2 regions of the Peribacillus sp. NPDC094092 genome follow, and region 1 is predicted to be linked to the other one. Evidence: riboswitches for the same ligand, from Rfam matches in the RefSeq annotation. Region 1 holds a riboswitch; the other holds the start of a gene.
What was found. A riboswitch is a leader RNA that binds a small molecule or an ion and turns the genes downstream of it on or off. The one in region 1 is predicted to bind S-adenosylmethionine.

Region 1 (7,400 bases):
ATGCTAAATAATGAAATGACAGATTTTGATGCAACACCGGGTGGAGTTAACCAGGTGGAACCAGGAAAAAGACCAAGAAGCAGTATGTCCCCGACCTTCGTATTAAAAGATGGCAATCCATTCATGGCCATTGGTTCACCAGGGGGAGCGACGATAATAGCATCTGTATCTGAAACGATTATGAACGTGCTTGATCATAAAATGCTAATTCAAGATGCCATATTAGCGCCACGTATTTATTCTGCTGGATATCCGACAGTTAGATGGGAACCGGGAATTGAACAAAATACAAGGTTGGAGTTAATGGCAAAAGGCCATGTTTATGAAGAAAAACCCCAGCATATCGGAAATGTGCAAGCTGTTATTTATGATTATGAAAAGGGGAAAATGTATGGAGGAGCCGATAATACGAGAGAAGGAACTGTTCAAGGAGTGTATAATGTTTCCTATAAATCGAAAAAGCCAAAAGAAATAAAGGAAGAAAAAAAGGGACCGTTTACCTTAAAAGTGAATGGAGCCGTTTATCCTTATACAGCTGAACAAATGAAACTGATAGATGAAAAACCCTATATCCAATCAGACAAATTGTTACTTGGTTTGGGTGCAATTGGAACAGGGGACTTGGAAACATTTAAACCGGATAAAAAATCGTATCTACCTGTGTTAAGAGTAGCGCAATCATTAGGGTATAAAGCAAAATGGAAGGAAAAAGAAAAAGAGGCACTATTGGAAAAAGATCCGGCGGATATTGAAGATACAGACGATGATGGCAGTGTCACGAATTAATTTTACCATGACGATTTTTTTTGAAATTCCTCTAGCAAGGCGTTATTAAGGAAACCAAGGAAAATGGCTAGAGAAATTAAATCAAACATTCCCCTTGTACGATGTGCATAAAAGGGGGATGTTTTTTTGCATTATCGTATTTTTTTAGTCATCGTTCCTGACATCGCTCTTAAAAAAGCTATGTATGTCCTTGATTAACCTACATACTGCAGGAGACAGATATCGATCTTTCAAATAAGCCAGGTAAACAGTCCTTTCCAAATAATTCGAATCGATCGCGCGGATTGCAGTATTGGGGGGGGCAGCGGATCTTATATAGTTCTCCGGTAAAATTGTAACCCCAAGCCCTGCTTCAACCAAACTGCAAGCCGTTTCTAGCCTTTCTATTTCGTAAAGGATATTGGGAATTGCATTTTCATCCTTAAATGCTCTTAAGATATCGTCACTCGTTTGAAATCCAGTTGTACTGATGATCAATTCTTTCTTTGCTATGTCTTGGAAAGTGACGGACTCTTTTTCGTTTAACTCGTCATCTTTATGGATCAAAAGCATGAATCTTTCATTATAAAGGGGAGTGGACAGAATTTCATCGTTGTTGATGGGCTGGTTCGTGATGGTGAAATGAACATTATACCGATTTAATGAATCGAAAACCTTCTCTTCCCCTAATATTTCCCTGACTTTTAAATGAACATTAGGATAATTGATTTTAAAATTCCTGATTATCTTCGGGAACCAAAATTTGAATGATTCGATGGAACCTATTGATACGGTTCCGCTTCCAACATCCTTCATTTCCATAAGCTCCACTTGCATATTTTCGAATCTTCTTAACAGATCAACAGATCTCGTATAAAAAATCCCCCCTGCTTCCGTAAGCTCAAGCCCCCTTGTATTGCGTTCCAAAAGCTGAAAACCAACTTCATTTTCTAATTTCATTATGGCATTACTTAGGGAAGGTTGTGATAAATGCAGCATTTTTGCCGCTTTTGAGAAATTCTTTTCCCGGACAATGGTAGTGAAGTATCGAAGTTGACGAAGATCCATTTATTCTCCTTTCTATAGCTTTAAACTATAGATATATTGAAATTTTGTATTGGTAATTATATATTATCTCAATTATAATTTTAAAAAAAGATATTTCGGAATTTTTTAAATAAAGGAGAAATTATGTATACTAATCCAACTTTAAAGTATTGGGATGGAAGAATTGATTCCCAATCTGACATGGACAGCTTCAGATACCACCAAAGAGTACGCTTGGCACCGATTTCGGAATTAGCCACCCTTTCCAATGCATCAAGGACCTTTGGATTGATCGGCTTCAAATGCGATGAAGGCGTCAAAAGGAATAAAGGCAGGATTGGTGCTGCAGAGGGTCCTGATCATATTCGACAGTCATTGGCAAAATTACCCTGTCATTTACCTTCCCAAACCGAACTGGTGGATGCTGGTGATGTAATATGTGAAGGTACAGAGATGGAGGCCGCCCAATCCCAACTGGGGTCGGCTGTTACCCGGATATTGGAGAGTAAATCGATTCCTATCATACTTGGGGGAGGGCACGAAACCTTGTATGGCCATTATCTTGGTATTAGGAAATACATTGGACCAAAAGCTAGATTGGGAATCATTAATATTGACGCTCACTTTGATATGAGGCCTTATGAACAAGAAAGTTCATCAGGAACGATGTTTAAGCAGATTTTGGACGAAGATCAAAGCTGTGGCTATTTATGTATCGGAATTCAGAAGCAGGGGAATACGAAGGCACTGTTTGAAACGGCCGAGAGAAGTAAGGTTGACCACATCTTGGAAGAAGATTTATCATTGGAAGAAATGGATGAAACTAAGCGGCGGATAAATGAATTCGCCAAGGAAAATGACTACATTATTCTTACATTATGTACGGACGTTATTGATTCAGCCTATGCACCTGGGGTAAGTGCTCCATCGCCGTTTGGACTGAATCCGAAATTGGTCCGTGCCATTATCAGGCATATCGTATCGAATGAAAAGATCCTCTCCTTTGATATCTCGGAAGTGAATCCTTCGTTGGACGAAAATAATAAAACCGTTACATTGGCAGCACATTTAATAAATGAGGTTTTATTGCATTTTAAATAATTTATGGCTTTTCTCAATGCCATCTCCATAATCAATTATCAGTATTGAAGAGGAAACCCGTTTCCGGCGCCTGACTGTCCATTTCATGGACAGTCTTTTTTACGCTGCCTAGACCAATTAAAGGAGTAGCCATGACTCTGCCAAAGTTCAATACTGATACTTATAAGTTTTTAGTTTATAATAACAACCATCTAGCCTTTAGAGGGGGGATTCCATGAATGAATATAAAGTAACGGTAAGGAATGGCAGTACCTTAATTTTATCGGAAATCATTAAAGCTGAAGATGAAAGAGAAGTCCTAGGCACCCTTTTGATTTCCAGCGAATTATTTAATCAGCCATTTACCGACATCAGGATTTTGGAACGCTGATTTGTGGCTTCCTATTCCATTTGTTACACTGTAATAAATCTTAATACGGTAGGCGATATTATGTGTGGACGTTTCACCCTTTTCACTGGCATTGAGGAAATAAAAGATCGGTTCGATGTACAAGGATCATTTGATGAGGAATACCAATTCAGCTACAATATTGCTCCCTCCCAATCCGTGCTATCGGTCATTAATGACGGGGCAAGGAACCGACTTGGATATCTTCGGTGGGGACTCATTCCTTTCTGGGCAAAAGATGAAAAAGTGGGCTATAAAATGATCAATGCCAGAGCGGAAACCATTGCAGAGAAAGCAAGCTTCAAGAATGCGTATAAGAAGAAGAGATGCTTGATAATCGCTGACTCATTTTATGAATGGAGGAAGACACCAGAAAGAAAAATACCGATGCGGATAAAACTGAAGAATCATGCTCCATTTGGAATGGCCGGGATATGGGAATCCTGGAAATCTCCTGAAGGCCTCAGCATCTACTCGTGCTCCGTCATAACAACCGTTCCTAATGAGCTGATGACCAGCATTCATGATCGTATGCCTGTCATCCTTAAACCAGAAGATGAAAAAGATTGGTTGAATCCATCCATTAATGATCCTGCATATCTGCAACAATATTTAAAGTCATTCGATTCGGAACAAATGGAAGCTTTTGAGGTATCAACTGATGTGAACTCGACTAAAAATAATTCACCTAACTTAATACAACAAATTTGCTGAGAGGTCATTAGACCTCTTTTTATATTAATTCCGTCCCGATAAAAATCACAGAAAACTCATTGTACTGATTAAGTCAAGATCACTTATTAATAGGTAAGAAGTGCATGTGAAAAAGTTTAAAACTAAACCTTGCGAAAATAGGCAAAATGCTGTACTCTTATATTTGCTTTTCAAAACTACTTCGATGTCACTTTCACAAACTCAGTTTGGTTTCGGTAAATTTCCAGCCTGGCACTTTTCTGGCAGGTATCGTATTATTTGATAAATATATAATTTTGATCTTCTTATCAAGAGAGACGGAGGGACTGGCCCGAAGATGTCTCGGCAGCGGACTTAATAGGAGTGCTGTGCCAAATCCAGCAGGCTGATTCTTGCCTGAAAGATAAGGAGGGTGTTTTTTATAAATTAAAAGACCTCTTCTTGTTGTTTAATAGAAGGGGTCTTTTTTATGCTGACAGTTTTGTTAACTATAGCTCCATGACTTGAGAATCAAAATCGAATTGGTGTTATTTGTGATAACTGTTGAAAAATAAAAGCTGTGACACATGTCATGGGAAAAATAAAAAGAGGTGTACATCATGAGTGCAAACAATAAAGGGAATCCATGGGCATTGATCCCATTTGTCGTATTTTTATTTTTATTTATAGGGTCCGGAATCATCACTAAAGATTTTTATTCATTTCCGGTAATTGTAGCGATTTCCATTGCATCAGCAGCTGCATTGGCAATGAATCGGAAAGAGACTTTAAATGAAAAAGTTGATATCTTCTGTAAAGGTGCCGGTGACGCCAATATAATGTTAATGGTTATCATTTTCCTTTTAGCAGGCGCTTTTTCCGAAGTTGCGAATGGCATGGGGGCGGTTGAATCAACGGTGAATCTTGCCTTAGCGGTTTTTCCGCAAAATCTTTTAATGGTAGGGATTTTCATTATCGCTTGTTTTATTTCTCTATCTATGGGGACGAGCATGGGAACGATTGTAGCATTAGCACCTATCGGGGTGGGAATTAGCGAGCAAACCGATATTTCGCTTGCCCTCTCAATGGCTGCCGTTATTGGTGGTGCAATGTTTGGGGATAACCTATCCTTCATTTCGGATACGACAATCGCTGCAGTTCGAACACAGGGAACGAAAATGAAGGATAAGTTCAAAGTGAATTTTTTCATCGTTTTACCTGCGGCCATCATCACATGTGCCATTCTAGGAATATTAACGATGGGTGAACAAGCCGACATCACCCAAAATTCTTATGACTGGGTGAAGATTCTTCCATACCTTTGCGTATTGATCACTGCATTGGCAGGAGTCAATGTGTTCCTGGTCCTTTCCATCGGAATCGTATTTGCCGGAATTATCGGCTTGGCGGATGGAAGTTATCAACTGTTGGGTGTCATTCAAAAAGTTGGTGAAGGAATGGCGGGAATGTATGAAATATCCTTCCTTGCCATTTTAATTGCAGGAATGGTTGCTGTAATCAAACATAATGGTGGCATCGATTATCTGCTCCAACTCGTGACCCGAAATAGCAAATCCAAAAAAGGGGCGGAATTCAGCATTGCTGGGCTTGTTGGTTTGACGAACCTTTCAACGGCAAATAACACGATTTCGATTATTATTGCCGGGCCGCTTGCCAAAAATATCGCTGAAAAGTATGGGATTGATCCGCGTAAATCGGCGAGTTTACTTGACGTTTTTGCCTGTTGTATCCAAGGGTTAATTCCATATGGGGCACAACTGCTTGTTGCAGCAGGGGTAGCTAAGATTTCTCCGATAAGCATCTTGCCGTATTCATATTACCCAATCCTAATTGGACTTTGTGGAGTAGTGGCCATCTTGATTGGTTATCCACGGTTTCAGCCGGGAAATGATGAAACGAAGAAACGGACTTCTTAAAAAGAGGATAATAATGAAAAAACACCCTGAATCATTGGATACAGGGTGTTTTCTGTATGAACGAATACTGAAACATCTAAAAAATATCAGGAAGTCATCCTTGCTTTTTTCAGCATACGTGTTCCTCAGTGTCCAGAAACTAGTCAAGGCCGTCTTCAGCTGAACTGAAAATTCCAATTCATCTGTTTGGTATTTCTTTAATTTATGTTAAACCATTATTTTCATGATCATTCCGGTCCATATTGTTTGTCATGAATAGAGGACGACACCAACTAATCCAGAAAGAATAATTACATAGGCTGGGTGCCAGCGTAATTTCATTAGGGCAAATAACGATAATCCAAAAACAAGTAATAAGCTTATCGTATGCCATGAAAAGCTCCGTGCAATCATATGATTGGAAAGTGCTAAACTTATTGCTGCAAAGAGGATTAAACTAGTGACAATGGGTCTTAATCCATAAAACATGGATTGAATAACTGGATAATGGTTCAATTTGCAGAAGAAGGTGGCAATAACGGTCACGAATATAATAGCAGGTAACAAGATTCCGAGAGCCGATGCTATGGCTCCTGCTAATCCAGCAGTCGAATAGCCAACGAGAATGGCACTATTGGCTGTGACAGGTCCTGGGGACATCCCGGAAATAGCGATTATATCGGTAAATTGTTGCGTCGTCATCCATCCATGCTGTGAGACTTCCGATTCAATTACGGGAATCATGGCGTATCCGCCTCCGAACGATACAAAGCCGATAATGAAGAAGGTGCTAAACAACTCCCACAATTCCATCATTCTATCACACGCTTTCTTGAAAATTAGTTAGATCCCTTTTTTGGATTTGCCTATATGCCAGCACCCATGAAAGGTTCGAAATCATTTTCTTCTTCTCTATCTTTTCTGTCCATCTTGACATCGTAACCTAATTTTCTCTTAATGGAGATTGTCACAATACCGACTACAGCTCCTGCTACAATTACTATCACAGGGTGGAGAAAGAAGAGGACTGGAATTCCTGCTAGTAAAATACATAAAGTTGATTTGTCTACAACAGCCGTTTTTCCTATCTTCATAGCCGCATAGGCGATGATGGCTACTATGGAAGCTCTGATCGATATGAATGCAGATTCTATCTTTGGATTATCCTGAATGAAAAAATACAAAATGCCTAGGGCCAGAACAATGAAAAAGGTAGGTAATGAAACACCGATCATAGCGGCCATTGCCCCCTTCATTCCGGCAATTCGATGTCCGATAAAGGTGGCGGAGTTAATGGCGACAGCTCCCGGTACGGACTGAGATAAAGCAAAAACATCCGTAACTTCTTCGCTTTTCATCCATTTCCTCTTTTCGACCACTTCTTTTTCGATTAATGGGATCATCGCAAACCCGCCTCCGAATGTGACAGGTGCTATTTTAACAAAGGTCCAAAATAAATGGAATAGAGTTTTCCATTGTCCTTTCATTGACATCAGTCACTTCCTTTGCCG
Region 2 (7,400 bases), 910 kb from region 1:
GAGTGATCGCTATGAGTGGAGGACATATTCCATTCAGCCACAAAGGCCGCAGTGTCATGCATGCAATCCCCTCAAAAGGAAGCATATGGTTGATGCTCAAACAAATGTTCAATCGGGTACCATCGAAATGGAAGTTTTGCACTTTGGTTTTATGCATCATGCTTTTCATTTCATTGCTTGAGTTCTCCATCCCCCAGTTGACGCAGTTTACGATTGATACAATCATTCCCGAAAAAAGATATGACTCGTTAATCTGGATTGGTGCAGGAATTCTTTGTGCTGCCATTTTATTGGCCTTACTGAACTACTTTAACAGCTATATCGTTTCCAAGGTCGGTCAAAAGGCTATTATGGATATACGGAATAGCATGTATGACCATATTCAAACACTGGATATGAAATTCTTTGATAAAAACCGTACTGGTGACTTAATGTCGCGGTTGACCAATGATGTCAATTTACTGCAGCAGCTCATCTCTTCGAGCATGCTTCAAGTCCTGACTGACACGGTGACTTTCATTGCCGTGGCGGTATATATGCTTTTCATTAACTGGAAGCTGACCATTGTCCTTCTTTTTACATTCCCTTTCATGTTCTATATCACAAGGGTATTCGGGAAACGCATCAGGATGTCCTTCAGGTCTGTACAAAGTTCAGCAGGAGATGTCAGCAACCAGTTGCAGGATTCCATTTCAGGAATGCGGCTCATTCAATCTTTTACAAATGAAGAATTCGAATCAAGGAGGTTTGCGGAGCGTAATCTGGAAAATATGGCTGCAAATCTTAAGTCCGTCCGGCTACGTTCCATGTTCGGTCCGATTATTGATTTATTGAACAATATCGGTCTTGTAGCAGTCGTTGTGTTCGGTGCTTGGCAAGTGATGGAAGGTGAATTCACAATAGGGTTAATCGTGGCCTTTCTCGCCTATTTGAGGTTACTGCAGAGTCCCGTTCGCAATTTTAGCCGGGTCATCAGCATTGTCCAGCAATCAGCCGCCGCCTTTGAGCGGATAACTGAAATATTGGAAACCCAACCGGAAATAAGTGACAAGCGAAATGCCATTGAACTCCCTGCCATAAAGCGGCAAATTGAATTTCAATGTGTCGATTTTGCCTATGATGAGAATGTACCTGTCCTCAGCCATTTAAACCTGTCCATGAAAGCGGGGCAAGTAACTGCTTTGGTCGGCTCCTCTGGCGCTGGAAAATCGACAATCACGAGCCTTTTGATCCGATTTTATGATCCGCAGAATGGCATGATTAAAATGGATGGTCATGATATCAAGGAAGTGTCACTGAAATCATTGCGGGGACAAATGGGAATCGTTTCCCAGGATATCATTTTATTCAATGGTTCCATCCGTGATAACATCGTGTATGGCAAACTAGATGCTACAGATGCTGAAATCATCGAATCCGCCAAAGCGGCAAATGCGCATGACTTTATCAGTGCCTTTCCTGATGGTTATGATTCTCAAATTGGGGAGCGCGGAGTCAAGCTTTCGGGCGGGCAAAAACAGCGCATCGCCATTGCCAGGGCACTTCTGAAAAATCCGCAAATCATCATTCTCGATGAAGCAACGGCGGCCTTGGATACAGAATCCGAGCATTTGATCCAGCAAGCATTGTCACGTTTAATGAAAAACCGGACTTCAATAGTAATTGCACATCGTTTATCGACCATTCATGATGCCGATCAAATAATCGTTCTGGAAAAAGGGCAAGTTCATGAAACAGGAACACATGAACAGTTATTGCAAAACAACGGCAGATACAAGCAACTCCATGACTTGCAGTTCCCTCAACTAAAAGCGATATCAAATTCCTAGCTACTTAGCGGGCAAAAATGCACAGGAAGCCTTCCTGTGCATTTTTGCTTTCATTTGAAATCATAACTTTCCAAAACCCGATTCGCAATGAGCTGATAGCCTTTTTCATTCGGATGTAACTTATCACTAAAATACTCTGTCTTCTTTTTATCTTCAAAAAGATCATTTGTAGGAATGAATAACATCCTTTTATCTTTATCCGCTATCCCCTTTATTGACTGGTTATAATCGCGAATGTGCTTTTCAAGTTTTTGATTATCTTTAATTGGGTTATATAGTCCCACTACCAGAATATCCGCTTTATCGTTTGCCTCCATCAATGTTGATGTAATCTTTTTCAGATGACTGATATACTCCCGTTTACCCTCAATGATTTTTCGGTCACTTATTTTCTCCAATTCCCCTCCATTACTATTGATCAAGTCATTCGTTCCAATATAAACGATGAAAGTATCGGCTTCATCAAGTTTCGTTTTAATACGGTAATCATCAAGCTGTTTCATCACACCATCCGTTTCCTGGCCTTTTATACCGTAATTCCAAAAACTCACTTTTTGTTCCGATTGCGGATTATTCAATTCATCCTCAAGGCCTTCTATATATCCTTCCCCGTTCTTATCCCCTTTTCCATAGGTTAATGAATCTCCAAATGCCATCACCCTTTGCACATCTTCCGACTCCGATGCCTGAAATTCATATGCAGCAAAACATATAACTAGTACTATAATCAAAAAAACTGCCAATTTCTTCATTTGCTTCTCCTCTTGTCTCTTTACTAGAAGTATTTAATCTTTTACATACCCAAAACACCTGCAGTCTTAACATAAAAAAAATTGTCAGATAAAGAGTAAAGAGTGTATGATTATATAAAACTTTCAATGGATTGGGTGTCATTCACCGTCCCTAAAACAAAAAACGGGATTACCCTTCATTCTGGAGATTGAATAAATGATAGTTAGGAGTTTAAATCATGGAAGAGCACATAGAGTTTAGAGAGGCAGAACTATCTGATCTACCCAGAATTGTTGAAATATATAATTCGACAATTGCGTCAAGAATGGTCACGGCAGATACTGAGCCTGTATCCGTCCAATCGAGGGTTAAATGGTTTGAGGAACATCATTTAGAAAGTAGACCGCTATTTATCATTACTATAGAAGGGAAAACTGCTGGATGGATGAGCTTTCAATCCTTCTATGGCCGGCCGGCATATAATTCCACTGCCGAAATCAGCATTTATATTGATGATTATTTCCGGGGAAAAGGAATCGGACAAATTTCGATTCAAAAGGCTATTGAATTGAGTCCAAAATTAGGTGTTAAGACTCTATTGGGTTTCATTTTCGCGCACAATACACCAAGCCTAAAGCTTTTTTCCAAATTCGGGTTTGAAGAATGGGCACATTTACCTCAAGTTGCCGAGCTGGATGGGATTGAGCGGGATTTGGTCATTCTTGGTAAACGTGTCGATATTTAATATTATTCTTTTGAGCTATTGCCTTGAGCAGTAGCTTTTTAATCTTAATCGAGGGCGAATTGGCTCATTTAAAAATACCTATATACTTTCTGGAGGGGAAAATGTTCGGCATCTCTTTTACTTGTTAACGCATTTAATAGTGTATCCAATTCTTGACTGGCTTGAACAGTCAGCAGACTTGATAAGCCGTAAATTGCTGCCAAGTTGATCATTTCTTTTCTCTTCTCTTCTACTTTTTCTATAGTTACCTTACGGCAAGGCATTATATAGTCACCTCCTAATTATTCAATATTTTTACACTTTCATCATAATGAAACCACTAGTTAAAATCAACTATTTTTCAGAAAATAAATGTGTTATTTTAAAGGTTAAATGTGACAAAATGACTATTAAATTCTATAATTATGTATATTTAGTGTCATTTTCTATCAAACGCAAAAAAAGCATCCACTAGTGTAGACTGCGAATGCTTACATCATATCCCTTATCCAAGAACCCAAAATATAGTCATCGTTTACTATGTCATCCATTCGGAAGGTGACTCGGTATTAGGTCTATTTATAACAACCTTATATTCATCTTCAAGTACTTTTAATGGGGCATCATAAAGGTGCCTTTCATCAGAGGTTTTGTATACTCCATTGGCCAATAACTCTTCAATAAGCTTTGCCTTCCTCTGTTCAATCCTCTTAAATAATTCTGCCATGTAAATGGCTCCTTTCCTAGTCATCCTAGAGCCTGCTTCTAGTAGCTAAACTTTATCAACTTGTTAGATTTTCACCAAATTATATATACCTTTTCTATTATGTCACTAAACGTTATTTCCCAAAAATAAAAGCCCCTTCTAATTCAAGAAGAGGCTGACAGTGTCCGTACGGCTCTTCTTATCTTCCAAGCATATGCTTGTTGGATTTAGCACAGTTCCCAAACGGGTCCGCTGCCGAGGTTTCTTTGGGCCAAGTCCCTCCACCTCTCTGGATAAGAAATCGATATATAAATGATGTAGACATGATTTTATCCTAATAACCATCAAAAGTCAATTACCTGGTTCTCCCTTTTTCCTGGACATTAAGGGGTCCCTCTTTCAAATACAGGTTGCATTTTCTTGTCTTTCTGATATGATGTCAGTAATTACATACAATTCACACCACTAGGGGAGTCTTTTTTTAAGACTGAGATGGAATTAGTTCCGGACCCTTTGAACCTGAACCGGCTCATACCGGCGGAGGGAAGTGGATGATATCGTCCATTTTCAGACTATATCCATCTACCCCGTTCCGAATTCAGGAACGGGTTTTTTTCATTAACAAGGGATCCATTCTAAAGGAGGATGAACAATGGAGAATGTTAAATTAGAAAGATTCAGTGATAGACTGCATGCACGGTCAAAAGAGATTTGGAAAAGGAACCATTCACATCCCTTTGTCCAGGCAATTGGAAATGGTACGCTTCCTGAAAAGAAATTTGCTTATTACCTGAAGCAGGACTATATCTATCTCATGGATTATTCCAAGCTGTTTGCTTTAGGTGTCATCAAAGCACATAACATCGAAACCATGGCAAAGTTTGCGAGCATTTTAAATGAAACCCTTCAAGTGGAAATGGATATTCATCGGCATTATGCTTCCGAATTCGGGATCAGTTCCAAGGAATTGGAAGAAACAGAACCCACTCCAACCACTCTAGCCTATACAGGATACATGCTAAATGCAGCTCAGCATGGGACTTTGGCAGACTTGATCGCCTGTCTCCTGCCCTGCGCTTGGGATTATTATGAAATCGGTTTGCTATTAAAAGAACAAAATGGGGCAGCATTGGAAAACAATCGCTACGCAGATTGGATAAGATCCTATTCATCTCCTGAATTCGGGGAAGCACACAAATGGCTGATCGCTTTGTTGGAGGAATTGACGGAAGGCATGCCAGAAACAGAACTTCTTAGATTAGAAAAGCACTTTTTGGTTACTTCCCGATATGAATATTTATTCTGGGATATGGTTCAAAATGAACAGGATTGGCCGCTGTAGGTCGTTGGCATGATGATGAATCCTATCAAGAAACTGACATTGACTGCCATGATCACGGCTATAACGACACTGACCAGTTCATTTATTTTCATCCCTGCAGGTTTTGCAAAAGTCTTTCCCATTCAGCATCTGGCAAATGTCCTGACGGCCGTTCTATTGGGGCCAGCTTATGCTGTAACACAAGCTTTTTTAGTTTCCATCATTAGAAACATGTCTGGTACCGGTTCAATTTTTGCTTTTCCCGGCAGCATGATCGGTGCACTATTGGCTGCCATCCTTTATCGAAAAACACAAAGCTTAAAATTCGCCTGTTTAGGTGAAGTGATCGGGACCGGCATTCTCGGTTCCCTAGCCTGTTATCCACTTGCCCTCCTCCTATTGGGGGAAAAAGCGGCTCTTTTTGGTTTTTTACCGGCTTTTATGCTCAGTTCATTCACTGGGGCGATTTTAGCTTTCATATTACTTAAAATACTTCTAAAAAATAATTATATGAAGGGGTTTTTTTATGAAAACAGCATTAACCATCGCAGGCTCTGATTCAGGGGGCGGTGCTGGAATACAGGCGGATTTAAAAACATTTTCTGCACATGGTGTCTTTGGGATGTCTGCCATCACAGCCGTAACCGCACAAAACACAATGGAAGTCCGTTCAGTGCAGCCAATTGAAACAGCAATCATATCTGATCAAATTGCAGCGATCTTTGAAGATATTCCTGTCGATGCAGTAAAAATAGGCATGCTTGGATCAAAAGAAATCGTGGAAACAGTCGCTGCTTCCCTTAGAAACTTCATGCCTTCCATCATTATTCTTGACCCTGTCATGATTTCCAAAAGCGGCCACCATTTGCTCGACGAAAAGGCTGTCTCTGCCTTAAAAGTGGATTTGCTCCCGATTGCAACACTTGTAACCCCAAATGTACCGGAAGCGGAAGTACTTACTGGCTTGTCGATTCGAACGGAACAAGATTTCCACAAGGCATGCATGTCCATACAAGAAATGGGGCCAAAGGCCGTTTTACTTAAAGGAGGCCACGCAGCAGGTAATCCAAATGACCTTTTTTATGATGGCACTGACTTCCATTGGATCGAGGGAGAGCGCATTCATACAAAAAACACTCATGGCACTGGCTGTACCCTATCATCCGCCATTACATCAAACCTGGCAAATGGGCTGCCCTTGCAAGTGTCTATCGAAAAGGCCAAGACCTATATTTCTGAAGCGATACGCAATAGCTTTTCAATCGGTAAAGGTCATGGACCTGTCCATCATTTTCATTCATTTTCAAAAAAAGAACGGAGTGAATTAATATGAAGGTTTCTGCAGCCGATTTATTCGTGAAGGTAAAAGAAAGAAAACCACTCATTCACCAAATCACCAACTTTGTTACGGTCAACGACTGTGCAAATGCCACCCTTGCCATCGGTGGTTCACCAGTAATGACTTCGAGCCCAAGAGAAGTGGCGGATATGGTCAAATTAGCGGATGCATTGGTCTTGAATTTCGGTACGATCGATGATAAAGCCTTGGAAGCAATGGAGATTGCCGGAAAGACGGCAAATGACCTGGATATCCCGGTCATTTTGGACCCTGTGGGAGTTGGTGCCACCCCCTATCGTACAGAGCAGGTCAAGGTGCTCCTTAGTAAGGTTTCTTTCCAAATCATTCGCGGGAATGCGAGTGAGATTCTATCATTGATGGGTGGGGATACCGTTACACGCGGGGTGGATTCGGAGGAACTAGCGATTAGCAATGCAGAACTGGCTACACGGGCAGCAAATAAATTGAATAGTATCGTCGTGGTCAGCGGAGCTAAGGATGCGGTCAGCGATGGAAAACATACGTCCGTCATTGACAATGGGAACCTCCTTTTAACTAATGTTACAGGTACCGGTTGCATGTCCACCGCTCTTATCGGCACTTTTTCCGGAGTCACCGACGATTTCTATTCTGCGGCAATCGCCGGTATCTCCACTATGAGCATTTCAGGGGAACTAGCTGCTGCAAACCTTCAAAAAGATGAAGGAACAGGGACGTTTCGTGTGCGATTAATTGATGCAATATCAAGA

Region 2: it holds a riboswitch for S-adenosylmethionine, as region 1 does, so the genes downstream of both, ACQKNS_RS06090 (Fur-regulated basic protein FbpA) here and ACQKNS_RS01700 (Na+/H+ antiporter NhaC family protein) in region 1, are expected to answer to the same signal.

What each region holds. Positions count from the first base shown of each region.
Region 1 is NZ_JBNNUC010000001.1:359,895-367,294, reverse strand. It holds gene ggt (gamma-glutamyltransferase) at 1-786, shown strand, start outside; gene ACQKNS_RS01720 (LysR family transcriptional regulator) at 931-1,833, opposite strand; gene hutG (formimidoylglutamase) at 1,957-2,913, shown strand; gene ACQKNS_RS01710 (hypothetical protein) at 3,128-3,283, shown strand; gene ACQKNS_RS01705 (SOS response-associated peptidase) at 3,344-4,015, shown strand; SAM riboswitch class I at 4,297-4,404, shown strand; gene ACQKNS_RS01700 (Na+/H+ antiporter NhaC family protein) at 4,594-5,910, shown strand; gene ACQKNS_RS01695 (chromate transporter) at 6,160-6,705, opposite strand; gene ACQKNS_RS01690 (chromate transporter) at 6,756-7,382, opposite strand.
Region 2 is NZ_JBNNUC010000001.1:1,274,733-1,282,132, forward strand. It holds gene ACQKNS_RS06070 (ABC transporter ATP-binding protein) at 12-1,829, shown strand; gene ACQKNS_RS06075 (GDSL-type esterase/lipase family protein) at 1,880-2,581, opposite strand; gene ACQKNS_RS06080 (N-acetyltransferase family protein) at 2,800-3,306, shown strand; gene ACQKNS_RS06085 (aspartyl-phosphate phosphatase Spo0E family protein) at 3,375-3,569, opposite strand; gene ACQKNS_RS06090 (Fur-regulated basic protein FbpA) at 3,824-4,012, opposite strand; SAM riboswitch class I at 4,188-4,291, opposite strand; TPP riboswitch at 4,449-4,554, shown strand; gene tenA (thiaminase II) at 4,644-5,333, shown strand; gene thiW (energy coupling factor transporter S component ThiW) at 5,349-5,870, shown strand; gene thiD (bifunctional hydroxymethylpyrimidine kinase/phosphomethylpyrimidine kinase) at 5,839-6,645, shown strand; gene thiM (hydroxyethylthiazole kinase) at 6,642-7,400, shown strand, end outside.